3 regions of the Halopseudomonas sp. Lyrl_26 genome follow, and region 1 is predicted to be linked to each of the others. Evidence: predicted binding sites of a transcription regulator. Region 1 holds the regulator's gene; each other region holds the start of a gene.
The links. The regulator FliA, encoded in region 1, starts transcription of late flagellar genes. The targets are predictions, from matches to a motif close to CTAAAGTTTNNNNNNNNNNNGCCGNTAA.
Positions count from the first base shown of each region.

Region 2: a site for FliA is predicted at 2,608-2,635, ahead of VF673_RS11420 (methyl-accepting chemotaxis protein). Genes of this name have one in related genera too.
Region 3: a site for FliA is predicted at 7,562-7,589, ahead of VF673_RS11545 (flagellin). Genes of this name have one in related genera too.

Region 1 covers NZ_JAYJLH010000005.1:137,733-147,475, forward strand. The annotation lists gene VF673_RS08885 (EAL domain-containing protein) at 1-1,564, opposite strand, end outside; gene VF673_RS08890 (tetratricopeptide repeat protein) at 1,574-2,695, opposite strand; gene flhA (flagellar biosynthesis protein FlhA) at 2,862-4,988, shown strand; gene flhF (flagellar biosynthesis protein FlhF) at 5,009-6,361, shown strand; gene VF673_RS08905 (MinD/ParA family protein) at 6,386-7,225, shown strand; gene VF673_RS08910 (RNA polymerase sigma factor FliA) at 7,218-7,958, shown strand; gene VF673_RS08915 (chemotaxis response regulator CheY) at 8,055-8,432, shown strand; gene VF673_RS08920 (protein phosphatase CheZ) at 8,446-9,243, shown strand; gene VF673_RS08925 (chemotaxis protein CheA) at 9,255-9,743, shown strand, end outside.
Region 2 covers NZ_JAYJLH010000009.1:34,734-44,476, reverse strand. The annotation lists gene VF673_RS11425 (SOS response-associated peptidase) at 1-459, shown strand, start outside; gene VF673_RS11420 (methyl-accepting chemotaxis protein) at 440-2,572, opposite strand; gene VF673_RS11415 (M48 family metallopeptidase) at 2,696-3,505, shown strand; gene VF673_RS11410 (OprD family outer membrane porin) at 3,626-4,927, shown strand; gene VF673_RS11405 (YkvA family protein) at 5,028-5,420, shown strand; gene VF673_RS11400 (OprD family porin) at 5,568-6,878, shown strand; gene VF673_RS11395 (RBBP9/YdeN family alpha/beta hydrolase) at 6,965-7,546, shown strand; gene VF673_RS11390 (acyl-CoA dehydrogenase family protein) at 8,028-9,266, opposite strand; gene VF673_RS11385 (aliphatic sulfonate ABC transporter substrate-binding protein) at 9,266-9,743, opposite strand, start outside.
Region 3 covers NZ_JAYJLH010000009.1:64,352-74,094, reverse strand. The annotation lists gene VF673_RS11590 (sensor histidine kinase) at 1-103, opposite strand, end outside; gene VF673_RS11585 (sigma-54 dependent transcriptional regulator) at 211-1,692, opposite strand; gene fliT (flagellar protein FliT) at 1,915-2,211, opposite strand; gene fliS (flagellar export chaperone FliS) at 2,229-2,609, opposite strand; gene VF673_RS11570 (hypothetical protein) at 2,893-3,192, shown strand; gene VF673_RS11565 (CopG family ribbon-helix-helix protein) at 3,440-3,712, shown strand; gene fliS (flagellar export chaperone FliS) at 3,825-4,193, opposite strand; gene fliD (flagellar filament capping protein FliD) at 4,194-5,651, opposite strand; gene VF673_RS11550 (flagellar protein FlaG) at 5,833-6,195, opposite strand; gene VF673_RS11545 (flagellin) at 6,275-7,465, opposite strand; gene VF673_RS11540 (IS110 family transposase) at 7,839-8,831, opposite strand; gene VF673_RS11535 (hypothetical protein) at 9,275-9,667, opposite strand.

The sequences.
Region 1 (9,743 bases):
CGTAGCTGTCGCGCAGGTCGTGGGCCGGGTCATGGATCAGGTAGTTGAGCTTCTGCAGTCGGGCCATCTTCACCGCGATGTTGGCCGAGGGCAGCAGCTGTGCCCGGCTCAGGGGCGCGGTGTCGCAGGCGCTGGTGCTGGCCAGCCCCAGGGTGGCCTGCAGGGTAATGGCCTGGCCTTGCCAGTACACCGGCAGGCTGGCGATGCGCTCGTGCAGGCTGTCGAGCCAGGGGGCGAATTGCCGCGGGTGGCCGGAGGGCAGCAGTATGGCCATCTCGTCGGCATGCATGTGGTACAGGCGCGCCTGCCCGAGGCGCCAGTGGGCGAGATGTTCCAGCAGACTGGCCGCTACCTCACGGATCACATGATCGCCGCAGCTGCTGCCGAAGAAGTCATTGATCTCCCGGAACGCGTCGATGTTCAGCAGTATCAGCGTAGCGGGATCGTCTCCGGCCAGGTCCTGCAGCAGCCGCTCCCGGTTGGGCAGCCCGGTCAGCGCGTCGGTGTACAGGCTGCTGAGCTGGCGCAGGGTATTGGCCACCAGATACAGGATCACACAGGACAGCAGCAGCATGATGCTGACGGTACCGAGCATGATGCGCAGGTTGCTCTCGCGCATCGGCGCCAGTACCGCGTCGATCTCGGTCTGGGGGATGCCGATCCCGAACACCATGCCCGCCTCGGTAGGGGCGTGGAGCAGGGCGTAGTCGACACCGTCAACCTGGAAGTGCCGATGCTGCATGGGGGAGGCGGGATAGCGGCTGACCAGTTCGGCCGGAGGTGGGCTGGCTTCTCCGCCCGGCAGTTGCAGGGCAATGACCTCGTCGATCAGTTGCTGGGCACGGGCATCATTCTCTGCACTCGCCAGACTGGAGAGCTTGCGGTTCTCTCTATCCAGCAGAAAGGCGAAGCTGCCCGGGGTGACCCGGATGGAGCTGACCAGCCGGATGATCTCGCTGGCCTGCCAGTCCAGCAGGGCTACCCCGGCAAAACGCCCCCGTTCATCCTGCATGGCGGCGCTGATGCTGATGACCGCCTCGTCCAGCTGGGGCTTGTAATAGGCCTCGCTCCAGTGAAAGTCCCTGCGCGGCTGGGGCGTGGCCAGCAGCTCACGGGCCTGCAGGTAGCGTGACGGGTCGGCGAAGTCTCCGGCCTCAGTGAGCAACCGCAATTCCGCCGGCCCCCGCCGGGCATGCACGGCGAAGGCGCTGGCGCGATAGCTGCCGGGATGGAACAGCAGGCCGCCGCCGCGGGCCTCGGGCAAATCGTCGAGCACCCTGAGCAGATTGCGTTCTGCTTCGCGCAGGGCGGCGGTCTGCTGATTGCGCAGCAGAAACTCCCCCGTGCGGACCAGCGTCGCCACATTGCGCTCGAGCAGGAAGTGATGGGCATTGATGCGGGCCAGGCTGGCATGGAAAGTGTCGGCAATCTGGCGTTCCCGCTGCTCGCTCATGGTCCGTTCGGCGAAGCTCAGATTGAGGCTGGAGATCAGCCACATGCCGGCCACGAACAGGCTGATCAACAGCAGCAGCACCAGCATGATGGAATTCTTGCGACTGCCCATGGCGATACCTCAGGGCAGGCGGCCGGGGCGGCCGTCGTTGATGCGCTGGCGGGCAATGGCCAGTTGGCTGGGAGACAGTCGGGCGGCCAGCTGGCTGACCGCACTTTGTGCCTGCACCTCGCCATTGAGCAGTGCCAGACTGAGCCACACGTAGGCCTCCAGCGGGTCCGCCGGGCCCCCGTCACCTTCGAGATAGCTCATTCCGAGGAGGTACTGGCCCGTGCCGGAGCCGAGGGAGGCGGCCCGCCGCAGCCACTGCCTGACCTCGGGTGCTTCGGCGGTGCGCTCGGCATGCAGCTGTGCCAGTTGCAATTGGGCCGCTATCTCGTCCTGCCCGGCGGCCCGCTCCAGCCAGCGCATGGCCTTTGTGCGATCCGGCTCCGCGCCGACGCCGTTGAGCCAGGCCATGCCGGCCTGATACTGCGCCGCGGCCAGACCTGCCTCGGCAGCCGCCTCGATCAGTTGCAGCGCCTGTTCATCGCCCTGATCGGTACGATCGAGCTGGAGCAGTTCGGCATACAGCAGCTGACCCGGAGGGTAACCCGCCTCCGCCGCCAGCCGGGCCCAGTGGCGTGCCTCGGTGACGGCCTGATCCGCGCGCAGCAGGCTGGCCAGGTGATGGCGGGCCTTGGCATCGCCGGCTTCGGCGGCGCGGGTGCAGGCGGGCAGTGCTTGCTGGGTATTGCGGATGGCATACAGCAGATAGCAGTCGCTGGTTCCCTGCGCCTCCGGAGCAGGACTGGGGGCGGCGGGGGCTGCTGGTGACGGTGCTGGCGCTGGCGGAACACGGCGAGCGAAGGCCTCGACCTGGGCCGGGCAGGAGCGCTGATAACCGATCCGCAGCGCATCCAGGGTCTCGGGCGTCGGCGCACGCCGGGCATAACGGGTACCTATGGCACGGCAGCGGCTGTCACGCTCGCGGGCGATGCGTCGGAATTCCGGCGCCTGGGCATGGGTGTCGGCGTACTGCTCGAGAAAGGCGGTCAGGGGATCGATCAGGGGCTGGTCCAGCAGCTGCTCGGCTTCCAGGTGCAGTTGTCCGGGCCTGGAATCGGGCGCGTCGCCAGCCTGCGGCAGGACTGAACAGCCAGCCATGAGGCTCATCATGATGAATACGTAAACGGCACGCATGGCAATCTCAAAGTGCTGGCACCACTGCAGTCTGGCAGTGCATTGATACTACGGCAAACCCACAGGTCGTCGGGGAAGTGACGCGGAAATTGTGGAACAGTTCTTGCTTTATCGATCTTCAAGGGAACTAACACGTCAATTTATTGTTTTCGGGGACCGACCGGGAATGGCCGTCAATCAGAGTCAAGTCTTAACCAGCATGCGCAGCAACCTCGCCGGATTGCGCCATGGCAGCCTGGGGGTGCCGATTCTTCTGCTGGCCATGCTCGGCATGATGATGCTGCCGGTGCCGCCCTTCCTGCTGGACGTGTTCTTCACCTTCAACATAGCCCTGTCGCTGGTGGTGCTGCTGGTCTGCGCCTATGCACTGCGACCACTGGACTTCGCCGCTTTCCCGACCATCCTGCTGGTGGCAACCCTGCTGCGCCTGGCGCTGAACGTAGCCTCGACCCGGGTGGTGCTGCTCTACGGACACGAGGGGCCAGCGGCTGCGGGCAAGGTGATCCAGGCCTTCGGTCAGGTGGTGGTCGGCGGCAGCTTCATCGTCGGTCTGGTGGTCTTCATCATCCTCATGGTGATCAACTTCGTGGTGGTCACCAAGGGCGCGGGGCGCATCTCCGAGGTCAGTGCGCGCTTCACGCTGGATGCCATGCCGGGCAAGCAGATGGCGATCGATGCCGACCTCAATGCCGGCCTGATCGATCAGGAGGAGGCCAAGCGTCGCCGTCTGGAAGTGGCCCAGGAAGCCGATTTCTACGGCTCCATGGACGGTGCCAGCAAGTTCGTGCGCGGCGACGCCGTGGCCGGCCTGCTGATCCTGTTCATCAACGTCATCGGCGGGCTGATCATCGGCATGGGGCAGCACGGGCTGAGCTTCACCGAGGCCGGGCACATCTATGTGCTGCTCACCATAGGTGATGGTCTGGTTGGGCAGATTCCCTCCCTGCTGCTGTCCACGGCCGCCGCCATCATGGTCACCCGGGTATCCACCTCGGAGGACATGGGTGCCCAGGTCAAGCGCCAGATGTTTGCCTCGCCCAAGGCGCTGGCCATTGCCGCTGCCATCATGGTGGTCATGGGGCTGATTCCGGGCATGCCGCACTTTTCCTTCCTCAGCCTCGGCGCGCTGGCCGCTGCCGGCGCCTGGTTCATCCATCACCGGCAGCAGATCAAGGCCGAAGAGGATCGGGCCGCCGAGGAGCAGAAGGCGCAGCTGCCGGCGTTGCAGCGTCCGGAGACCCGGGAGTTGGGCTGGGACGACGTGACTCCGGTGGACATGGTCGGCCTGGAGGTCGGTTATCGTCTGATCCCCCTGGTCGACCGCAGTCAGGGCGGACAGCTGCTGGCGCGCATCAAGGGCATCCGCAAGAAGCTGTCCCAGGATCTGGGCTTTCTCATGCCCTCGGTGCATATCCGCGACAACCTGGACCTGGCGCCCAACGTCTATCGCATCACACTGATGGGCGTCGGGGTGGCAGAGGCCGAGGTCCATGCCGACCGCGAGCTGGCCATCAACCCGGGGCAGGTGTTCGGCGAGATCAAGGGTATCCCGGGCAAGGATCCGGCCTTCGGTCTGGATGCGGTGTGGATCGAGCCGGCGCAGAAGGATCAGGCCCAGTCCCTGGGCTACACGGTGGTTGACGTCAGTACCGTGGTGGCAACCCATCTGAATCAGATTCTCTACAAGCACTCCCACGAGCTGATCGGCCACGAGGAAGTGCAGCAGCTGCTCAAGGTGCTGGCCAAGGCCTCGCCCAAGCTGGCCGAGGAGCTGGTGCCGGGCATCATTTCCCTGTCCGGGCTGCTCAAGGTGTTGCAGGGACTGTTGCAGGAACAGGTGCCGGTGCGCGACATCCGGACCATTGCCGAAGCCATCGCCAACCAGTCGGGCAAGAGTCAAGATACTGGCGCGCTGATCGGCGCCGTGCGCGTGGCGCTGTCCCGTTCCATTGTCCAGGGCCTTGTGGGACTTGAGGCCGAGCTGCCTGTGATTACCCTGGATCCCAAGCTGGAACAGATATTGCTTCAGAGTGTGCAGAAGGCCGGGCAGGGCAACGATGACGGCATTCTTCTGGAACCGGGTATGGCGGAGAAGCTGCAGCGCTCCCTGGCGGACATGGTTCAGCGGCAGGAAATGCAGGGCAAGCCGGCAATCCTGCTGGTGGCCGGACCGATCCGCAACATGATGGCGAAGTTCGTTCGCTATGCCGCCCCCGGCGCCCATGTGCTGTCGTACCAGGAAATCCCGGACAGCAAACAGGTCACCATCGTTGCCACCGTCGGACAGAATTGATTACAGGGTGAGGTCAGGCCATGAGAGTAAAACGTTTTTTTGCCGCTGATATGCGCTCGGCCATGAAACTGGTCCGTGACGAGATGGGGGCGGACGCGTCCATCATCGCCAACCGACGTGTTGCCGGCGGTATCGAACTGACCGCGGCGCTGGATTACGAAGCGCCGCGCCTGACCCCGCCGACGCCTGGCCTGGACACCGAGCTGAAGAAGACCCAGGAGCGTATTCTCAGCGCCCGGGCCAGCCTGCAGGCGGGAGAAACACCAGCGGCCGGGCCCAGTGTCAACCGTCAATTATTTGGAGACAGCATGCGTCAGGCCGCCGAGCGAGGCTCGCCGGTTGCCCGGGAGCTGCTCGATCGCCTGAACAACGAGCGTGCCGCGCCGGCTGCGGAAGCCCCGGCGGCCGCCGCAGCATCGGCTGCCGCAGCGCCCGCTGCCGACAGCCTGGATGTCATGCGGGCAGAAATCGCCGGTCTGCGCGATCTGCTGGAATCCCAGCTGGGCAGTCTGGCCTGGGGCAAGGTCAATCAGCAGCAACCCCGCCAGGCCAGCCTGTGGCGGCGTCTGGTTCATCTGGGCCTGCCGGCCGACCTCTGCCGGTCGCTGCTGAGCAAGGTGGAGGAGGTGACGGACATCCGCCAGGCCTGGCGCCTGCTGCTGGCCCATCTGGCGCAGAGTATTCCGGTGATGCGCAGCGAGCCGATCGACCAGGGCGGGGTGATTGCCCTGGTCGGCCCGACCGGCGCCGGCAAGACCACCACCCTGGGCAAGCTGGCTGCACGTTATGTGCTCAAGCACGGCAGTGAGCATGTCGCCCTGGTGACCATGGATACCTTCCGTATCGGCGCCCATGAGCAACTGCGCACCCTGGGGCGCATCCTCAATGTGCCGGTGCGTGTGGTGGATGAGCAGCACAGTCTGCAGGACGTGCTCGACGAATTTGCCAACAAGCGCCTGGTGCTGGTGGATACCGCCGGCCTGCAGGCCCAGGATCCGCAGCTGCGGGGTCAGCTCAAGGAGCTGGCGGCGCTGGGTGACCGGGTCAGCACGCTGCTGGTGCTGGCCGCAACCAGTCAGTACCGGGTGCTCAAGGCGGCATGGCACAATTACAGCAGCTGTGCGCTGGCCGGTTGCATTCTGACCAAGGTGGACGAGGCCGGCAGTCTGGGTGAAGCCCTCGGTCTGGCCATCGAGCAGCGACTGCCGGTAGCCTATATGGCAGATGGCCAGCGCATTCCCGATGATCTGGCCCGCGGCGTCGGTCATCAGCTGGTAAGCCGGGCGGTCGGTCTGATCGGTAATGAGGTTGCCGAGGATCAGACCATGGCGGATGTTTTTGCCGGTATACTTCACGCACAGCGCGCAAGTTAACGATTGGATAAGGGCAGCGTACAGATGGGCAATCAATCGGTTCAGGTAGTTGCAGTCACCGGAGGCAAGGGCGGCGTTGGCAAGACCAACGTGTCGGTCAACCTTGCCCTGGCACTGGCCGAGCTGGGACGCCGCGTTGTGCTGATGGATGCAGACCTCGGACTGGCCAATGTCGATGTGCAGCTGGGTCTGCGACCCCAGGCGACCCTGGCCGATGTGCTCTCCGGCACCTGTTCGCTGCGCGAGGTCATGGTCAACGGCCCAGGAGGCATCCGCATCGTACCGGCGGCCTCCGGCGCAGCCGAGATGGTCAATCTGGGGCCGCGGGAGCATGCCGGGCTGATCCAGGCCTTCAGCGACATCGGTGACGAGCTGGACATACTGCTGATCGATACCGCCGCCGGCATCGGCGACTCCGTGGTCAGTTTCGTGCGCGCCGCCCAGGAGGTGATAGTGGTGGTCTGCGACGAGCCCACCTCCATCACCGACGCCTACGCCCTGATCAAGCTGCTCAGCCGGGACCATGGGGTGACGCGCTTCCGGGTGCTGGCGAACATGGTCCACAGCCCGCAGGAAGGGCACAACGTCTTCAACAAGCTGCTGCAGGTCACCGACCGTTTCCTGGATGTGGCCCTGCAGTACGTCGGTGCGGTGCCCTATGACGAGTCGGTGCGCAAGGCGGCGCAGAAGCAGCGGGCGACCTTCGATCTGTTCCCCCGCAGCCGGGTCTCCCTGGCTATCCGCACCATAGCCCGCAAGGTCGACGCCTGGCCGCTGCCATCGACGCCCCGAGGGCACCTGGAGTTCTTCCTGGAACGCCTGGTGCAGCGCAATGACCCTGCCACAGGGCCAGAGGATGAGTAACATTTCCGGTGGTGGCGCCAGGATGTACGCCAGCGCTGCGGCCGCCGCCCGCACCCAGGATCGGCTGGTTGAGGAATACGCACCCCTGGTCAAGCGCATTGCCTACCACATGCTGGCCCGGCTGCCGGCCAGCGTGCAGGTGGAGGATCTGATTCAGGCCGGCATGCTCGGCCTGCTCGAGGCCGCTCGCAAGTTCGACCATGGAAAGGGTGCCAGCTTCGAGACCTATGCCGGTATACGCATACGTGGCGCCATGCTGGATGATGTACGCAAGGGCGATTGGGCCCCCCGCTCGGTCCATCGCAACACGCGCCTGGTCAGCAGCGCCATTCGTGCCGTCGAGGCCCGTGTTGGCCGTGACGCTAAAGATCATGAGGTGGCGGCCGAACTGGATATGAGCCTCGAGGAATATCATGCGATTCTCGGCGACACCGCGGGCAGCAGGCTGTTCAGCTTCGACGAACTGCTGGAAGCCGGTGCCCCCGGCGAAGCCGAAGCGGAGGCTTCGCCCTTTGAGGGGCTGGAGGATGCGCGATTTCGCGAGGCGTTGGCCGAGGCAATCGACAAGCTGCCTGAACGGGAGCGACTGATACTGTCGCTGTATTACGACGAGGAGTTGAATCTCAAGGAAATCGGCGCCGTGCTGGGCGTCAGCGAGTCCCGGGTCAGTCAACTGCACAGCCAGTGCGCAGCGCGCCTGCGGGCCCGCATGGCCGACTGGCGGGACGATTGAATTCATATCTCACCCTTTGCTGAGGTGGCAGTTTTCGTGGGGTGCACGCCGGATGCCCCTGCTCGGTTTATATGGAGGCGGTAATTGGACAAGAACATGAAAATTCTCATCGTCGACGACTTTTCGACGATGAGGCGCATCATCAAGAACCTGTTGCGTGACCTCGGCTTCACCAATACTGCCGAGGCGGATGATGGCACCACGGCGCTGCCGATGCTGCAGCATGGCAATTTCGATTTTCTGGTCACCGACTGGAACATGCCGGGCATGAGCGGCATCGATCTGTTGCGTGCGGTGCGTGCCGACGAGCGCCTCAAGACCCTGCCGGTGCTGATGGTCACGGCCGAAGCCAAGCGCGACCAGATCATCGAAGCGGCCCAGGCCGGGGTCAACGGCTACGTGGTCAAACCCTTCACCGCCCAGGCGCTCAAGGAGAAGATCGAAAAGGTCTTCGAGCGCATCGAAGCCAAGTAGCAAGGGGACTGACATGGTATTGAGCGGGAACGCCGGTCAGACGACCGCCGAGGAATTCGAGCAATCGCTCAAGACGAACGCGCAGAAGCTTGTAGAGCATCTGGAGGAGGGTGACTACAAGGAAGCGGTCATGGTCATCCATGCGATCAATCAGGCCCGCGACCGGGGGCTGTACTACGAAGTCGGCAAGCTGACCCGGGCACTGCACAACTCGATCATCAGCTTTCAGCTGGATACCGCACGCTCCTTCGGCTCCGAGCATGGCGAGCACTCGAAGATAGCCGACGCCTCCGATCGCCTTGACTACGTCGTCAGGCTCACCGACAAGGCCGCCAACCGGACCATGGACCTGGTGGAGAGCAGCGCGCCGGTGGTCAGTCAGCTCGGTAAGGAAGCGGCTGCCCTGCGCGAGGAATGGAAGCGCCTGCAGCGCAGGGAAATGACCGCCGAGGAGTTCCGCAACCTGTCCCGCAGCATCATGGACTTTCTCGAGCGCAGCGAGAAGCATAGCGCCGAGGTATCCAGCAACCTCAATGACATTCTCATGGCCCAGGATTATCAGGATCTCACCGGGCAGGTGATCAAGCGGGTCATCACACTGGTCCATGACGTCGAGGAGAGCCTGCTCAACCTGGTGCGCATGGCGGGGCAGGTCGACCGCATCGCCGGTATCCAGCATGAGCTGCCCGACCCCGAGGAGAGAAAATCTGCTTCGCAGGCTGAAGGTCCGCAGATTCATGCCGATAAGAGGGATGATGTGGTGTCGGGGCAGGATGAGGTGGATGACCTCCTGTCCAGTCTGGGGTTCTGAGGGAGCGTGGAATGAGCTTTGATGCGGATGAAGAGATTCTCCAGGACTTTCTGGTCGAGGCCGGAGAGATACTGGAGCTGTTATCTGAACAGCTGGTGGAACTGGAGAATCGCCCCAACGACAGCGATCTGCTCAACGCCATTTTCCGTGGCTTTCATACCGTCAAGGGCGGCGCCGGCTTCCTGCAGCTCGAGGCTCTGGTAACCTGCTGTCACATTGCGGAGAACGTCTTTGACATCCTGCGCAAGGGCGAGCGTCAGGTCGACGCCGAGCTGATGGATGTGGTGCTCCAGGCGCTGGACAGCATCAACAGCATGTTTGCCCAGGTGCGCGATGGTGAGGAGCCGACGCCGGCCGCTCCAGCGCTGCTTGAAGCCCTGTCCGCGCTCGCCCAGCCTGCCCAGCAGGTCGTGGCCGCTCCAGCCGCTCCGGCTGCGCCTGTGGTGGCCACGATGGCCGAGCCGGTGCTGGAGGCAGATGGCGATATTACCGATGACGAG
Region 2 (9,743 bases), on a different contig from region 1:
TTCCTGCATGACAAGGCCATGTTCCGCGAACCGCTGGTCCAGCGGCGTTGCCTGATCCCGGTGGAGGGTTACTACATATGGCAGCAGCAGGGCCGGCGCAAGCAGCCCTGGTATCTGCGCCGGGAACAGGACAGCCTGGCGCTGGCCGGCCTCTGGGACAGGTACCAGCTGGAGGACGGCACCTTCTGGGACAGCTGCGTGTTGATCACGGCGCCAGCCAAGGGTTTGCCCGCGCGCCTGACCGATCGCATGCCGGTGGCACTGAATCAGGCCGAGCAGGCCATCTGGCTGGCCCATGCCACCGCACCCAGGGCCCTGCAACCGCTGCTGCTCAATGCCGAGCCGCAGGTTCAGCTGATGTATCCGGTCAACCCGGCGGTGAGCAATCCCGCTACCCAGGGCCCCCACTGCACTTCACCTACCGGGCACCCGGTACGCCTTACACCCGGAACTGATTGATCAGGCGCCGCTGGTGCTCGGCCAGCTTGGTCAGACCGGCACTGGCGGTGGAAGACTCCGCCGCCCCGCCGGCAACCTCGTTGGCCACGGTGCCGATATTGGCCACATTGCGGTTGATGTCCTCGGCCACCGCGCTCTGCTGCTCGGCAGCGCTGGCGATCTGGATGTTCATGTCGCTGATCACCGACACTGCCTGGGTGATGGACATCAGTGCGGCATCGGCCTCTTCGGCCTGCAGCACGCTCTCGCCGGTGCGTGCCCTGCTCTGCTCCATGACCCGTACTGTCTGCCGCGTGCCGTTCTGCAGTTGCTCGATCATCTGCTGAATCTCTTCGGTGGAAGCCTGGGTCTTGAGGGCCAGATTGCGCACCTCATCGGCCACCACTGCAAAGCCCCGACCGTGCTCACCGGCCCGGGCCGCCTCGATCGCTGCGTTCAGCGCCAGCAGATTGGTCTGCTCGGCGATACCCCGGATCACATCGAGGATCGAGGTGATGTTCTCGCTGTCCCTGGCCAGGCTCTCAACGGTCTGAACCGCCTGCTGGATATCGGCGGACAGCTGCTGGATGGTCGCCGCGGTCTGCTGGACCACTTCACGACCATGACTGGCCGAGCCGTTGGCATTGCCGGCTGCTTCCGCCGCCAGACTGGCATTGCGTGCGACGTCCTGGGCAGTGGCGGTCATCTCGGCGACCGCGGTAGCCACCAGCTCGATTTCGGCCAGCTGTTTCTGCACCCCGTCATTGGTGCGCATGGCGATATCGGCGGTATTTTCCGCCGCATCCGTAACCTGCTGCACCGAGCCGACCACCTCGCGGATCATGCCCTGCAGCTTGTCGAGAAAGGCATTGAAGCCTGCAGCGATGGCACCGAACTCGTCAGCCCGCTCCACCGGCAGGCGCCGGGTCAGGTCCCCGTCACCCCGGGCGACCTCATTCAGCATGCCGACCAGTTGACGGGCCGGCCGCGCCAGGTTGTACCCCACCAGCAGCATCACCCCGAGCCCGGCCAGGGCGATCAGCACACCGATGATCATCAGGGTGCCGGCAGCGCCGGACTGCTGCTCGGCGAGCTCGGCGTCCAGCGCGGCCAGGTCCGCCATCACCACATCCAGGGGCAGGCGGAACAGCAGCGCCCAGCGGGCGGCGGAGTTCCCCAGGGGCACGGGCATCCACAGCTCGATGAGATTGTTGACCCGGTCCACTTCATAGATGGGCTCTTCCTTCAGCTGCCGCAGGTTGGCCTGATCGACGCTGTCGAGAATTCCCGCGGCCGACTCCCCCGCCGCGGCCCCTTCACCGGTCCAGGCGACCAGTCGGCCATTGCCACTGATCAAGGCCTGCTCGCCCTGGCCGTCAAAGAGGTTGTCATTGCTGCGCTCGAGCATCGATTGCAGAAAATCCACCGACAGGTCGGAGCCGACGATTCCCAGGAATTCACCGTTGAGCAGAATCGGAGCGGAGAAGGACGCCAGCATGACCTGCTTGTCCCCCAACTGATAGGGAGCCGGGTCGACGACGCAGGCGCGGCCCGTTTCCCGGGGACACAGATAGCACTCGCCCGCCCGTATCCCGGTGTCCAGCAGGGTTTCATCGTTCAGTTCGCTGAGCAGGTCCAGGGCAATGCTGCCATCAGCTTCGCGATACCAGTAGGGAATGAATTGACCCGCCTCGCTGTGCCCGGGCAGCCCGGTGTTGGCGTAGAAGCTGTCGAGCCCGTCGAAGGCGCCGGGCTCCCAGGCTACGTAAGCTGCCAGCAGGTCGGTCCGCTCTTCCAGCACCTGACGGACATAGCGCAGCATCTCGTCCCGGCTGACCATCAGTTGCGGCAACCCATCCCGCACGTCCGCCGCCTGACGATTGAGCAGCGCCAGTTGCTCGTTGACCACCAGAGGCTGCTCGAGCTGCTGGCGGATACGCAGCATCTCGCTGCTGGCCACCGCTTCCAGCCGCTCGCGTACATGCCGCTCCAGCAACTGCTCGGTGCGCTCGGCTACCAGGGTCTGATTGCGCTCGAAGGCCAGCAGGGCATAGAGGGTCATTGCCCCCACCGCCACGAAGAGACAAGCGCCTGCCAGGGCGGCGACGGACAGCTGTATTGATCGGAATTTCATGAAGTACTCGTCACGACGGGAACCGGGATATAACTTTATCGGCAGAGGTGGTCAAACCTTCAGCGGCGATCTGCTATTGTTCGCTGCATCCATTACCAGTTTGTTACGGAAGGGTTATCCGTCATGCGTATTCGCCGCCTTGTCTATTGCCTGCCGCTGATGCTGCTGATGAGCTGTGAGAGTGTCCAGACCACCCAGGGCGGTGCCGTGGGCGTCCAGCGCAACCAGTACATGGTCAGCGGTCTGTCCAGCACCGAAGTCGACCGGATGGCTGCCGAGTCCTATCAGGAAATGCTTGCCGAAGCACGCAGCAAGAATCTGCTCAATACCGATGCCGCCATGCTGAAGCGGCTGCGCTCCATCGCCGACCGGCTCATCGGTGAAGTTGACCATTTCCGTCCGGATGCCCGCAGCTGGGATTGGGAAGTCAACCTGATCAAGAGCGATGCGCTCAACGCCAGCTGCATGCCCGGCGGCAAGATCCTGTTCTATTCCGGCATCGTCGACCAGCTCAAGCTCAGTGACGACGAAATCGCCCAGATCATGGGCCATGAGATCGCCCATGCCCTGCGTGAACACGGACGGGAGGCGATCTCCCGGGCCTATGCCACCCAGATGGGCACCCAGGTGATCGGCTCCCTGCTCGGGCTCGGCGACGGTGCCCGCCAGGCCGCGGACCTGGCCGTGCAGTATGGCCTGACCCTGCCCAACAGCCGCGCCAACGAAACCGAGGCCGACCTGATCGGCCTGGAGCTGGCCGCCCGAGCCGGCTACAACCCCGAAGCCGCCGTCACGCTGTGGCAGAAGATGGGCGCCGCCTCCCAGGGCCAGCCCCCGGCGTTTCTCAGTACCCACCCCTCGTCCTCGGGTCGCATAGAAACGCTGCGCGGCAATATCGCCAAGGTACGCCCGCTCTACGAAGCGGCCCGCTAACAGGGGTGCGCACCGGGTTGCGACCAATGACTGATTGATTTCTCAGGGATTTCAACTATGTTACAGCGGCTGGAAACCGGCCGCCCCCGGACAGTAACAAACAAACCGAGGAATAACATGATGAAAAGAACCCTGATCGCCACCGGTGTCGCCGCTGGCCTGCTGGCCCTGCCGGGCCTGTCCGTCGCCCAGGGTGGCGGCTTCGTGGAAGACGCCAAGGCCAACCTGAGCCTGCGCAACCTGTACTACGACGGCGACTACAAGAACGCCACTGGCGCTCCCAGCGACCGGGAATGGGGCCAGGGCTTCATGCTCAGGTTCAATTCCGGTTACACCCAGGGTCCGGTAGGCCTGGGTCTGGACGTGTTTGCCCGTGCCGGCCTGCGCCTGGACTCCGGCGGCAAGCGTGGCGATGCCGACGCCAGCCGCCAGCCCGGCACCATGTTCCCGCTGGAAGACGATAACAGCGCGGTATCCGAATTCAGCCAGATCGACTTCGCCGCCAAGGCCAAGGTATCCGCTACCGAGATCAAGGCCGGACGCGGCTTCGAACCCGCCCTGCCGATCCTGACCCGCAACGATGGCCGCCTGCTGCCGCAGACCTACAGCGGTGTGATGGTGACCTCCGACGAGATCGACAACCTGACCCTGCGCGCGGGCCAGTTCGACGAAGCCAGCAGCCGCAGCTGGAGCCACTATGACGGCCTGCGCATCGCCGGTGGTACCGAGCGGGTGAACAAGTTCCAGTATGCCGGCGGTGACGCCCAGCTGGGTGACAATCTGGTCGCCAGCTACTACTTCGCCAAGCTCAAGGATTACTACAAGCAGCACTACCTCGGCGCTGTGCATACCCTGCCGCTGGGCGAAGGCAAGCTGGTCACCGACCTGCGCTACTTCGACAGCAACTCCACCGGCGCCAATCGCAGTGGCGAAGCTGGCTATGGCGCTGCCGGTGTATTCAATAACGGCGAGGTGGACAACCAGGCCATGAGCGCCCTGTTCACCTATCACCGCAGCAACCACTCCCTGGGTCTGGGTTATCAGGCAATGCGCGGTGACAGCAACTTCGCCTTCGTCAACAACGGCGACGGTGCCACCGCCTACCTGATCACCGACTCGCAGATCGGCAAGTTCGAGCGCGCCGGCGAGAAGACATGGGTCGGCCAGTACGGTTACAACTTTGCCGACTACGTGCCGGGGCTGAGCTTCAGCGCCAAGTACCTGCGCGGCAGTGACATCGACACCCTGGGCAACACCGGTGACCGCGAGTGGGAACGCGACCTGCGTCTGGACTACAAGGTCCAGAGCGGTGTGCTCAAGGATCTGGGTGTATCGCTGCGCCATGCCAGCCTGCGCTCCGATGTCGCCCGTGACGAGGACCAGCTGCGGGTCTACCTGACCTACAACTTCGTCCTGCTCTGAACCCTGCAGCCCCGGCCACCGCGCCGGGGCTTTGCCCTCCGGCACCTTTTCGGGTGTACCATGGTCATCTGTCATGACCAGTCACCCCAGGAGAGCTGCCATGCAAGACCCCAATCAGCGCTACGCCCGCACCTACAGCGAATCGGGACTGCGACGCAAACTTGCCCTCTATGCCCGCGCCGCGGGCGAAGAGGTGGTGGAGAAGGTACTCTGGCTGTTCTACGCCGCCCAGAGCCCAGCCACGCCGCGCTGGGCGAAGACGGCCATCTACGGCGCACTGGGTTACTTCATCTTCCCCCTGGACGCCATTCCCGATCTGGCGCCTATGGTCGGCTATACCGATGACCTGGGCGTACTGGCCGCCGCTCTGACCACAGTCGCCTTCTACATCAACGATGACATCAAGGCACGGACCCGGGTGCAGATGGAAAAGTGGTTCGGCCCCCGCACCACGGAAACGGGAACTGAAGTCGAGCAGGTCCGGGCGCAATAATAACCAAATCGAATCAACACATTCATTTTTATTCTTTTTTAAAAATACAGCCTTCGTTTATTTTATCCCCACTGTCAGCGCGCCACTCGACCACGCAGAGCCGGATGACACACCCATGACCACACGGATGAACAAACGGAGCACATCATGCAACACACTCTGCTGGCCAGCGCCATCGCCCTCGGACTGCTGTCCACCCTGCCCACCCTGGCCCAGGCCGGTGAGGGATTCGTCGAGGGTGCCAGTGCCACCCTCAGCGCCCGCAACTTCTACTTCAACCAGGACAATCGCAGTGGCGCCGCCTCCCCCTCGAAGAGCGAGGAGTGGGGCCAGGGCTTCCTGCTCAACTTCCAGTCCGGTTATACCGCAGGTCCGGTCGGCTTCGGGCTGGACGCCCTGGGCCAGGTTGGTATCCGCCTGGATTCGGGCGGCCGCACCACCAAGGCCGACCGTGACCGCAACCCGGGTGCCCTCTTCCCGCTGGAGGACGACGGCAGCGCGGTCAGCAATTTCAGCCGCATCGACTTCACCGGCAAGGCCCGTATCGGCAAAACCGAACTGCGCCTCGGTGCCCTGCAACCCAAACTGCCGGTGCTGACCTTCAACGACGGCCGCCTGCTGCCGCAGACATTCCGTGGCGGTCAGCTGACCTCCCGGGACATCCAGGGCCTGACCCTGAATCTGGGCCAGATCGAGAGGGCCAGCGGTCGCGCCTCGACCGATTACGAAGGGCTGACCATTGCCGGCGGTACCGAGCGGGTCAATCAGTTCCGTTTTGCCGGCGGTGACTACCAGCTGACCGACAACCTGATCACCAGCTACTACTTTGCCGAGCTGGAAGACTACTACCGCCAGCACTTCCTCGGACTGGTCCATAACATCGGCCTGGGCAATGGCAAGCTGCATACAGATCTGCGCGCCTTCGACAGCAATGCCCACGGCGCCAACGATGACGGCCAAGCAGGCTACGGCGCTGCCGGCTTCCAGAACGACGGCCGGGTCGACAACCGAGCCCTCAGCGCCCTGTTCACCTACAGCCTGAGCGGGCACAGCCTGGGGCTCGGCTACCAGCACCTGAGCGGCGACAGCCATTTCCCCTTCGTCAACAACGGTGATGGCGCCACTGCCTACTTGATCACTGACTCGCAGATCGCCAAGTTCCAGCGGGCCGGCGAGAAGACCTGGCTGGCACGCTATGCCTATGACTTCGCCAAAGCCGGCGTTCCCGGCCTGAAGGCCAGCGCCACCTACCTGCGTGGCGATGACGTCAAGGCCGCCGTGTCCGGCGCTGATCATGAGTGGGAGCGGGATCTGCGGGTCGACTACCGCATCCAGAACGGCTGGCTGAAGAACCTCGACCTGTCCCTGCGCCATGCCAGCCTGCGCAGCGACGTGGCCGGCCAACGGGATCAGGACGAGCTGCGCGCCATCGCCAGCTACACCTTCACCCTGCTGTGATCCGGACGGGCCCTCTGGGCCCGTTTTCACCTGGCGGGCAGTTGACCTGCCCGCCACCCTGAATCCCCCCATCGCAGGAGATCATGATGACCACAGCTTCCCCCCGATACCTGATCCTGCCCGGATGGCAGGGCTCCGGCCGATACCACTGGCAGAGCCACTGGCAACGCCTGCTGCCCGGCGCCCAGCGCGTCGAGCAGGCCGATTGGCATCTGCCGCGGCGCGCCGACTGGGTCAATGCCCTGGATCGTTGCATCGCCGCGCAGCCTGGTCCGGTGATACTCATTGCCCACAGCCTGGGCTGCATTACCGTAGCGCACTGGGCTGCCCAGGCGACACCGGCCCTGCGCGCCAGGGTCCAGGGCGCGCTGCTGGTGGCGCCGGCGGACGTGGAGCGTGACGGCTGCCCTGCCCCGCTGCAGAACTTCGCCCCCATCCCCCGACAGCCGCTGGGCTTTGCCAGTCTGGTGATCGGCTCCACCAACGACCGTGCCGCCAGTGCCGGGCGCGCACTGACCCTGGCCGACAGCTGGGCCAGCCAGGCGATCATCCTCGAGCAGGCCGGGCACATCAACACCGAGGCAGGCTATACCCGCTGGGAAGAGGGCTTTGCCTATCTCTATCAACTGCAGAACCTGATCGAAAAACAGCAGCGACGGTGGGCCTGAATAAAATCGGCCCACCGGCTCTGCGCCATCACTGATTCAGCAACCGACGCACACCCAACCCGACCAGTAGGCCGAGCAGACAGAACAGGGCAAACACCCAGCCCGACCACAGCCAGCGCCAAGAACAGCGCTCCAGCCGATGGCCGATCGGATTCTGTGTACTCCATTTGTGCCAACCCCATAGTCAAAAGGTTCTTCTCGGAGGCGCAGGTCCCCAAATCGGCGGATCGAACTGTGCCCTTCGCAGCACCTGGTGAAAAAAAATCCCCGGCCGCAGCCGGGGCAAGGAAGGAACAGAAGCCAGCGGTGGTTATCTGCCACCCCAGATGGTGCCGGCGGGATCGGCCGCAGTAACACCCACCACGTTGCCATGCTCGACCGGGGACAATCGTAAGAATGTGTCCGGCACGTACCGCTAGCTCCCGCACTCCTTCGGGAGCGAGCACCCGGCCGCTGGAATGCTGCCGCCCTCTGCGGCAGGTCAGCTGTAGTTGGAGGGAGGTGGGTACTCCCCGGTCAACAGCCAGCGACCTATGTCCTTCTGTTTGTGATCCAGCGGATCGTGCAAGGTGTGCACCCGGACGTTGCGCCAGAAGCGGTCGAAGCCGAATCGGGAGGAGGTCGCCCTCGCGCCCATGGTTTCGAAGATCTCGCTGGTGATATCCAGCGCTACCCGACCGGACAGCAGCTTGGCCTCGGCAATCCAGGTGGCCAGCTCGCCACGCTCGGCCGGGGTGGGCTGGGGCCTGTCCAGCAGTTGCTGCAGGCGTTCCGCCGCCCGCTCGGCAAGGGCGCTGGCGGCATCGAAGCGGGACCACAGCTGACCGAGGCGCAACTGTATGAGCGCATCATTGGTCGGCTTCTCCGCGGTGGAGCCCGGCCAGCTGCGCGCCCGCTCATGGATGTAGTCAACGGCCGCACTCAGGGCGCCGGCGGCGTTGCCCAGGTAGATCTGCACCAGCACCATCTGGGAGACACAGGTACGCAGGGTCGCCCGCGGCGTGCCCAGCCCCTGTTCCAGCAAGTCGCCGGGATCCACATAGACGCCCTCGAAGTGCACTGTGCCGCTGTCGGTCTGGCGCTGGCCGAAGCCATCCCAGTCATCACCGATGAGCAGCCCGTCCCGGCTGGCAGGCAGCGCCAGGAAGACCCGCTCCTGGGAACCGAACTCCACGGGCGCGCTCACCACCAGCGCGTCGGCCCCCAGGGCGCCAGAACAGAACGACTTGCTGCCCAGCAGCAGATAGTGGTCTTCCTCGCGCACCAGCTGCAGGCCGGTATCACGACCATTGGTGGCATTGCCCCAAAACCAGTCCCGTTCGATGGTGTGGGTCAGCCAGTGCTTCTGCTGCTGCTCGCTGCCGAACAGCTGGATGGTGGCCAGCTGCAGATGGTGGAAGGCGAACAGATGCGCCAGCGAGCTGTCCACCGCCGCCAGGTAGCGGGTGATGCGGTAGATTTCCGGCCAGCGACTGCCCTGGCCACCGAACTTGCGGGGTATGCTCAGGTGCAGCAGGCCGCTCTGGCGGAACAGCTGCTTCTCGGCCCGGGCCGAGCCACCCTGCTGATCGCGCTGCACGGCGGTGGCGGCCAGCTGCGCCGCCAGGGTCAGCACTGCCTGGCTGCACTGGCTGTCGTCCAGTGGAAGCACTCTGGGATTGATCACGGGTGCAATGCCGGCCACGCCTGCGGCCGTACGCAATGGGCTCAGGGTCGTCATCACTGCTCCTCGGGTGACCAGATCACCACATCGCTGGCATCCACCCGCACCGGCAACAGACCCTCGACATGGAAGGTGTCGGCAATGCGCTGCTGCTCGGCCAGCCCGTCTGCCTGTACCAGACGCACTTCATAGCTGCGCTTGCGATTGGCGACTTCGACAATTTCGGGCTCCAGACCGCCCCACAGGGGGCCGAGAATCTCTGCCGCCTCACGGGGATTGGCTCGCAGCCACTCGCCACCCTTGCGCAGCTCCTCGAACAGGGTGTTGAGCACCTCCGGGTGCTGTTCGGCGAAGGCGACAGAGCTCAGGTAGTAACGCTGGTAGTCCGCCAGTCCGTCACTGCCATCGGCCAGAACCCGGGGGGCAAGCTGACGCTGGGCACTGGTCAGGAAGGGTTCCCAGACCACCCAGGCATCCACGTTGCGGTTCTCGAAGGCGGCCCGGCCGTCCGCCGGAGTCAGATAGGATGGGCGG
Region 3 (9,743 bases), on a different contig from region 1:
GCTCGGACATGCGGCCGAACAGGTCATAGGCCTGCTGCAGCTGTTCCCGGTCCGGATGCGTGGCCGCAGGTTCCTGCGGCAGATGTGTTGCGGTGGCGGTCATGACAACTCCCTGAATCAAACTTCCGGAAGCATCAATACAATTTCCGTACCACCCCAACAAACAATAATTAAATCAACGACTTACGACAAATCAGCAAAACACAGCTGTCAGTCTTCTGACGCTTCGCGACTGACCGTCGTCTCGGCATCCCGGCTCATGCCGTACTTGCGCATCTTCTCCACCAGGGTGGTACGACGGATACGCAGGCGCTCGGCGGCGCGGGCCACGACGAAGTTGGCATCGTCCAGTGCCTGCTGGATCAGCGACTGCTCCAGTTCGGCCAGGTGTTCACGCAGGTCCAGCCCTTCCGGCGGCAGCCCCACGGAGCGGCTGAAGCCAGCGAGCGGAGGGCGCCAGGCGTTATCATCCTGCTCCTGCTGCAGCTGGCGCAGATCCTCGTTGTCATCATCCACATAGCGGAACTTGCGCGGCAGCTCGCCCACACCGATGACCCCATGCGGATGCATGATCGCCATGCGCTCCACCAGGTTGGCCAGTTCCCGTACGTTGCCCGGCCAGGGGTGCTTGCACAGGGACATGATGGCCGCGCTGCTGAAGCGGATGGAGCCGCGCTTTTCCTTTTCCAGCCGGGTGATCAGCTCGTTGAGCAGCAGCGGCAGGTCCTCGATGCGTTCGCGCAGGGGCGGCATCTCGATGGGGAATACATGCAGCCGGTAGAACAGGTCTTCGCGGAACTCGCCGCGGGCGATCATCTCTTCCAGATTCTTGTGGGTGGCGGCAATCACCCGCACATCCGCCTGCTGCGGCTTGTTGCTGCCCACCCGTTCGAAGGTGCGCTCCTGCAGCACCCGCAGCAACTTGACCTGCATGTTCATCGGCATATCGCCGATCTCGTCCAGAAACAGGGTGCCGCCGGCCGCCAGCTCGAAACGCCCGGCGCGGCTGGTGATGGCGCCGGTGAAGGCGCCCTTCTCGTGCCCGAACAGCTCGCTTTCCAGCAACTCGGCAGGAATCGCACCACAGTTCACCGGAACGAAGGGGGCATCCTTGCGCCTTGAATGGTAGTGCAGGTTGCGGGCAACCACTTCCTTGCCGGTACCCGAATCACCGAGGATGAGTACCGTCGCCTCGGTATCGGCCACCTGCTTCATCATCTGGCGCACAGATTGGATCGCCCGACTGGTGCCGACCAGGCTGCGGAACAGGTTGGGCTCGCGCTGATGCTTGCGCAGCCCCTCGTCAAACACCTCGCGGTAGACCTGAGCCCGGTGGAGGATGTCCAGCAGCTGGTTGTAGGTCAGCGGCAGCTCGGCGGTGGACAGCAGGCGCTGACGCATGTAATCCGGCCAGCCGACGACCCGGTCGCGACCTATCACCACCACAGGCACATGGGCATCCCAGGCATCCAGTTGTTCAACCAGACTGGCAAGACCACCGGGTGAGTCGCACTCGCCGATGATCACGCACTTGACGGCCGCACTGGAGCCAATCTGCTTCTCCACCAGCGCCTGCCAGTCGGTCGAGGCGACGGGAAACGGCTCTTCCCCCAGGAATTCCAGGATCAGGCGAAGGTCATGACGGCTCTGGGGACAATCATCAACAAGCAGGACATAACTATCTGGCGGCATAGCGGGGAACAGGTCCTTTGACACGCGGTAACTGGCGCAGTGATGGCGTTACGCCATAAACACGAAAACTAACGGACAACTTAGTGAGAAAGGAGACCCGAGTCAAATACTTGGCGCACTTTTCAGGTGCAGCCTGTCCGAAATATCAATTTCAAGGGGAACTTTCAAGAATTGGGGATGTCATCGCGGCCCGCGCTGTGCAGTCTTCAGCCGAGCGACCGCTCAGCTGAACATCTGATAGACCTTGGCGCCCTGCTTGCTGCGCTGCACCGCCTGCAGCTCTTCGGCCAGCTTGCCCTGTACCGCCTGACAGAGACCGATCACCTCTCGGTAGGTGGCCGACAGGGATCCCAGCACCTCGGCCAGCTCCGCCTCATTGCGCTGAGGGTCGGCCATGGCCTGCTGCACCAGGGTGCGGCACAGATGATCGAGCTCGCCCACCTGCTGCCAATCCCCCGCCTGCACGGCAGCGATCAGCGCCCTGTGGGTATCCTGCAATTGTTCTACCGCAACGGCCATGATTCCAACTCCCCGGATCAGGAATGACGGATACCGTCCCAACCCTGCTTGATCTCGCGCAACAGCCCCGCCACCTCGTCGAGCATGGCCGGATCATTCTGCAGATTAGCCTGACTCAGGCGCTGTTGCATGAAGGCGTACAGATTATCCAGATTGGATGCTATTTCGCCACCTTTATCCTTGTCCAACGCATCACGCAGGCCACCGATGATGCCCATGGCCTTGCCGATCAATTCACCCTTGAGCGCGACATTGCCGTACTCCATCGCCCCCTTGGCCTGGGCCAGGCGCTGCAGACCACCCTCCATCAGCATCTGGATCAACCGATGCGGATCCGCCTCGCTTACCTGGGCGTGAACACTGACGGTCTGGTACTGCTTCATTGCATAGGCATTCATATGACACTCAATCCCGATAACTGTTGCACCTGATGTCGCTATCGGCAGCTCCGGGGAAACCTGAAGGGCTTTTTTTGGTTGCCCTGTGCGCCATCGACGACCATCTTTGCGTGATAGCCAACTGCAAGCATCCAATAATAAAGCATCCGCAGTACCGACGAGGATATGCCATGCGTACTCGCCCCCTTCTACTGGCCACCCTCGGCCTGCTCGCCCTCAGCGGCTGCAAATTCGGCTCCAGCTCAGGTTCGGATTCCAGCCCCCGACGCCATTACACCGGCGCGTGGAAGATCAACCTGCCGGTCTGCTCGCGGGCAACAGCCTGACCGCCGAACAGCAGGCCAACTACCAGAGCCTGCGCGACCAGCTCACTACCCTGCTGGCCAGCAACACCCCGTGCCCCGGCGATGGCAACGGCGACGGACGCGTGGACCAGACCGACCTGGACGAGTGGGCCTACTGGGCCGACCCCAACCAGGGCGGCGGCGCCTCCAGCTGGTACGACTTCAACCACGATGGCATCACCGACGAAGCGGACAAAGCCATCATCGAAGCCAATCCGGGGAATGGCTGCCGGATCTGATTCCGGCAGCATGGATGACGCTCCAGCGGGGAAAGCTGGAGCATCTTCAGCGCTGGCGAGCCCCCGCTCGCCGACAGAATCAACCTGCCAACCCATCACACCCTGCCACATTGCCCCTGTCCATATTCCACCACCTCTGTAATCCTTTACGAATCTGAACTTCATCGACATCCACATCGCCCTGGACGATAATGAAATGCGGGAACATCAAGATCACCCAGTATTTCCATTTGATAAGGGGCTCCCAATGGCAACATCCATCAAGATTGACGACACGCTGAAAAGCCGCGTCCATCAGCTTGCCAATCAGCGACACCGCTCACCCCAAGGCATCATTCAGGAAGCAATCGAACAGTACGTTGAGCGTGAAGAGGCCCGTGAGCGCTTCAAGCAGGAAGCCCTGGCGTCCTGGCAGTCCTACCAGGAAACAGGTCGCCACCTGTCCGGACAGGAAGTGCGCACCTGGTTGAATACCTGGGGCACCGATGACGAAAAACAGATACCAGAGTGTCACAAGTAATCATCACAGAGCTCGCAGCGGAAGGTCTTGAGCGCTGCCGTCAATCCAAAAACAACAAACCCCAGCCAAAGCCGGGGTTCGCTAAATCATCACCACCACTCCAAAACCAGCGCTATCTGGGCTCGATCGCATCCCAGCCTTCCTTGATCTCCTCCAGCAGGCTCTGCACCTCTTCCAGCGACCGCGGCGTATCATCCAGCGCCACCCCCGCCAGCTTGCGGGTCATGTAGTCGTACAGGCTGTCCAGGTTCTCGGCAATCTCCCCGCCCAGCTCCTTGTCCAGCGACGCCTGCAGCGCACCGATGATGCTGATGGTACTGCTCACCGCCGTACCACGCCGCTCGGGGTTGCCGGTAGCCTGCGCATGCCGAGCCAGCTTCAGACGCTCAATGGCGCCGGCCAGCAGCAATTGCACCGCCCGGTACTGGGACACTTCCTGAGCCAGATTGACCTGCTTGTAGGTATCGATGGGGCTTTTCATCTACTTCTTATCCTTGCGAACGACGCCGGGCAGGCTGTCGAGTTGGGCAGTCAGGAAGGAGCTGGTGCTGCTCATCTGCGATACCAGCGCGTCCATGGCGTTGAACTGGGCGAACAGGCGCGACTCCAGCTTGGTCAGTCGACTGGCGAGAGTCTCGCGCTGCTCATCCACACCCGACAGGGTGTTCTGCAGCGCCTTGGTGCGATTTTCGAGAATGCCGCCGCTCTGAGTGTAGGGTTCTATCTTGGCTTCCATGCGGGCCATCAGCCCCCGTTCGCCGGTAAAGAAAACGTTGACCTGCTCCAGGTTGGTATCCAGCGCGTTGTCCAGCTTGGTGTCGTCCACCGCCAGTTTGCCGTCACGCTGGGTGCTGATCCCCAGGTCCGCCAGTATGCGGATACCCTCCCCAGCGGACGACGTGCCCAGCTCGGTACGCATGGCGTTCATGAACGACCGCACCGACGAGTCCCCCACCAGCGCCGCCGCCAGCGGCTCCCCGTCATCACCACCTACGGAGACCACGCTGGTCAGTGAATTGACGGTGTCGAGCATCTTGTTATACGCATCGACAAAATCGGTGATCGACTTGCGCACGCCCGCCTTGTCCTGACTGACGCCCAGATTGACCGTCTCGGCATTCTCCAGCGCCTCGGCGGTCTGGGCCTTCTTCAGAGTAAGGGTTACTCCTTCGATGGCATCCGTCACGGTGTCGCTGGCGCTGTTCAACTGGATGCCGTCAATAGCGAAACTGGCATCGCGGGAATAGCTGATCACACGGGCGGCACGGGGGTTCGCCGGGTCAACCGGCGTGGGCTGGAAGTCGGCATCGGTGCCAGAGGACGGTGTGAATGCCAAGTCGCTCAGGCCGCCCGGGGCGGCGCCGGACACCTCGACGCTGATATCGTTACCGGTACCGGACTTGTCCGAGCTCAGGATCAGCCTGGAGCCACCCGCGCCACTGGGGTCGGTGACAATGGTCGCGCTCAGCCCTTTATCCTTGCCGGCCGCATTGATGGCATCGCGAATATCAGTGAGGTTGGCGTCGATCACATCAATATCCAGCGAATCCTCGCCGATATGGATGGTCAGCGTACCGCTGCCCAGCGGGTCCTCGGCGTTGTCGACGCCGGCCAGTGCTACCTTGCTGCTCTGCGCGAGGTTGAACACCTGCACGTTGTAGTTGCCGGGGACAGCCTTGGCGCCAGCAGTGATGCCAACAATATCGGCATTGCTGGTAGTCGCGCTGCGCTTCTCGAACAGCGCCGGATCATTCAGCTTGCCGAGGGCTTCCTGGAAGGTCGACAGCGCACTCTTGAACTGCCCCAGGGCCGACACCTTGGTCGTGGTGGTCTTCTCCAGACGATCAAGCTGGGCGGTCTTGGGCGCGGCCTCTGCATTGAGCAGCGCCTTGACCATGCCGTTGACATCCATGCCCGAACCGATACCGGTGATTGCCATAATCCTACCCTCTGCGTCCGTTTATTGACGCATCGCTTGCTGAAAGTGAATACTCCAACGTATCAAGCATGTACCGTGCCAAAGCAGGCCTTCCCACTCCACAGCTGCCAGTAGATTACCGCAGCCCTGTAGGAGCACCGCCCCCGGTGCGAAGACCCATACTCGCACCCGCCCGCCAATCTCAAGCCTCGGCACTGAACAACAGACTGCGGATCTCGGACAGACTTTCCGCCAGTCGCACCGCCTCTTCCGAGGGAATCTGGCGAATCACCTCGCCGGTATCCCGCTCGGTTACCTTTACCAGCATGCGCCCGCTGTCCTCATCCAGCTGGAACTGGATGTTGTGATGGGTCGCCTGCACAAAGTCCTGCATGTCCGTTACCGCCGCCAGCACCTGCTCACGATTCGGCTCGGACGTGCCCTTGTTCTGCAACAACTCGGCCTGCCTGGCATCTGCCTGGGCCGGTCGTGTATCCGCAATATCTTGTGTTCTGGAAGCCGGAGCGCTTATCCCGACATTACCCCTGCTGCCGAGAGATCCCATATCCATGGTTTTTCCTCCGAACAGGACAAGGCGGGAGAAGAGTCACCCCTTCCCCCGCCAGTCATACCGCTAGCTTACCTTAGCCCAGCAGGCTGAGGACCGCTTGCGGCAACTGGTTGGCCTGGGCCAGCATGGCAGTACCCGCCTGCTGCATGATCTGGTTCTTGGCCAGGTTGGCAGACTCGGCTGCGTAGTCAGTATCCATGATACGAGCACGGGAAGCAGAGGCGTTTTCGGCAATATTCTGCAGGTTATTGATAGTCGAGTCGAAGCGATTCTGGATCGCACCAAGGCTTGCACGCTGGCTATCAATTGCCTTCATTGCATCGTCGATGACCATAATTGCAGATTGAGCGCCCAAGGCGTTGGAGATATCTATATCTTTCACCCGGTTTTCTGTGACAGCGGCTCGTGTCGCAGCAGTACCGTCTATATCAGTGAAGGTGACGCCAGTGGCAGTACCTTCAGCAAACTCAATAGATGTAACTGCACTAGCATCCGGATCATCACCTTTTGCCCCGGACAGTATGGTCCATGCTCCATTTTCGTCTTTTTGTACACTGAACCCCAGGTTCGCATCATTCAATGCAGCAGCGAACTTGTCTTCGGCCTGCTCAGCAGTGTCAGTAGCTTTCAGCTCAACACTAAGAACCACCGGATCTTTCCCATCAACTGTGACAGTCAACTCTGCAACACCATCAACAGCATCCTCCGCATTAGGAACGGTGACGCTGCCTAACGCTTGAGTAAAGAAGTTGCCAGCCATGGACTTCGAGCTTACCTCGTCGATGCCAACACTGATAATTTCGTTAGCAGCAGAACCAACTTGGAAGCCCTTGGTACCAAAGCTACCATCCAGCAGCTTTTCGCCACCGAAGGTAGTTGTATTGCTAATACGATCCAGCTCTTTCTTCAGCTGGGTTACCTCGGAATTCAGCGCGTCACGCTCAGACTGACCATTGGAACCGTTAGCTGCTTGCAGAGCCAAGTCACGCATACGCTGCAGGATATTGGTGGACTCCTGCAGAGCACCTTCGGCGGTCTGAGCAATGGAAATACCGTCATTGGCGTTTTTCACTGCCACGTTCAGACCATTGATCTGGCTGGTCAGACGGTTGGAAATCTGCAGACCCGCCGCGTCGTCCTTCGCGCTGTTGATGCGCGAACCGGAAGACAGACGCTCCAGGGAGGTGGACAGGGCGTTGGTAGAACCACTCAGGTTGCGCTGAGCGTTCAGGGAAGCAATGTTGCTGTTTACTGTCAGGGCCATGGTAGTTCTCCACTTGGTCCAAATTGATGTTTGCCTGAGCTAGCGACCAATGGGCCGGTCATCCCCAGGCACCCATAATGTTCGCGTTCAATCCCTTTATCGGCGTACTGGCCAGGAGCTTTAATCTTTTCCGGAAAAATTTTTCCGGACGGGTTGACAGTCTTCGCAGCGCCTTGCCGATACCCGGGATATCGGGCTTGTCAGCGAAAGCTTTAGGGCGATTTGGCTTGTTTGGCTGATATGAGGTACTGCGCATTACGCTGGCAGCGGGGTGGGCAGCTGGTGCACCTGTAACAACGTGGGGGCGAACAGGGACGATCCGACTACAGCCTGGGCGGACCCTGGCTTGTTGTCGTAGATACTCTGTTAAAGGTCAAGCTTTCATGTGCTCCTCACTGAACAATTGTGAAGAGTCGAAGGCGGTTTCGTCTTTGATGCACGCCCACATTCCTGTCAGATATTTTCTCATCACAGCACATTGGGCTTGCATCTTTTTCTTGCCGCGAGACACCAGCGCGTCATAGAACGCCTTTGCCCTGGGGTCGTGCCTCACAGCGCACATAGCAGGCATATACAGTGCGGATCTCAGGTATGCGTTGCCTGCCTTGCTTAAGCGGGCTGGGCGATTGACGCTGCTACCTGACTGCGTCAGGCGTATGTCCAGCCCAGCGTAACGGCTGACTTGCGGCGCCTTGAGGCTGTCAGGCAACACCATCAGCTCTGCCAGTACGGCAATAGCCGTAGCCTGTCCCACACCCTTGGCAGCACACAGGTTCTGCATGTGTCGGGAGAGTGTCTGATCCTGTTCAATCAGCTCCAGGGCAGCCTGGGTCAACCTATCGATTCGGCGATCCAGCATGGTGATCGCTTCTTGCTCATCCTCAATCAACAGCGCAAGGGTCATGTGGGTAGAGGTCAGGGCGTGCAGGCGATTCTTGGCTTGAGTGCGACTATGGGTCAGGCGGTTAATCTGACGGCCTACATCGCGCAGCTTGAGGTAGAGGTCGCGCGGCGGAGTCCACAGGCGAGGAGCCATGCGCTCCCCATACTCGGCCAGCAAGGCAGCATCTACACCATCGGTTTTGGTGCCATTGAGCTTGAGTGCGCAGAAATGGCGGAAGCTCTTCGGATTGATGACACTGACCGGCAACCCCGCTTCAGCGATGGCTACCGCCAGATCAAGGTAGTAGATGCCCGTAGCCTCCATCACAATGCTCCGGGGCTTGAGCTTCTTCAGCTGCTTGATTACGGCGGCATGACCTGCCGGGGTTTGTTTGAAAGTGCTCGGCTTGCTCGGCTTTCCGGAGCGGCGGATGACCATGTCGAATGTCTTGGCAGCAATATCGATTCCAACAGCAATGGTCACGTGAGTTCTCCCTCGGCAGATTTTCGGTCACAATAGTTACCGGTTCCCCGACCTCGTACTTGATACCGCCTCGACCTTGTCATGCGAAGTCTGGCCAAGCCAGCTTCCGGATACTCTTCGAGGTTGGTAATGAGGCGGGGAGCCACTCTACGGACGAGGTCAGTCCAAGCTGCCTCCAGGAGCATACGGCCTCCCCGATAACTGGTGAGCAACCTTATCAGTTGATCTCTGCGTAACATACAAGGAGCACACGCCCCGGGTGCGAATTTGGGCCACGCCGGTGATGCCGGTGTTTCCAGGGAGAGCGGTTCGCACCCGGGGCGGGCGCTCCTCCGGGGGGAGGGGGACGCCATGCCCCTCTTCAATATCACACTGACGGCATAATCATTCAGCAACCTTTCACATTGACGTATAACAATCAGCAGGGAGCTGTAATGTCCCTACTACAACAGAAAATCGGCCCGTCTATCGTTCAGACCCTGATCGTCTGCATCGTGCGCTTCTTCACCATCCCGCCGTCCATCTGGCAAGGGCCGAAAAGTGTCCAGAATCTGTTTGAACTCCGCCTCGCCCTGCTCGAAGGGAGGAAACTCGCCATCGATATCATGCACCTTCATCTCGAAGGACACCGGCGGCACCGCACCATGCGCGCCGGTCTCGGCGATCAGGTGATAGCTCTGCGGGGGCTGCCAGTCGGGGTTTTCCGGGTCGCGTCGTTGAAACCGGGTACCGACCAGGCTGCCGCCCTGGTAGCCGAAGGCGACATCCTGCGGGCCGAAGCGGTTGATCTGCAGCAGGTTGGAGTAAGCGTTTGGTATCAAACGCCGCATGGTCATACTGAAAAGCTCACTGGACGCCGGCTGATCGATCCGATAGAGCAATGCCGGGGCGAAAAGGGGTCAGGTACATTTT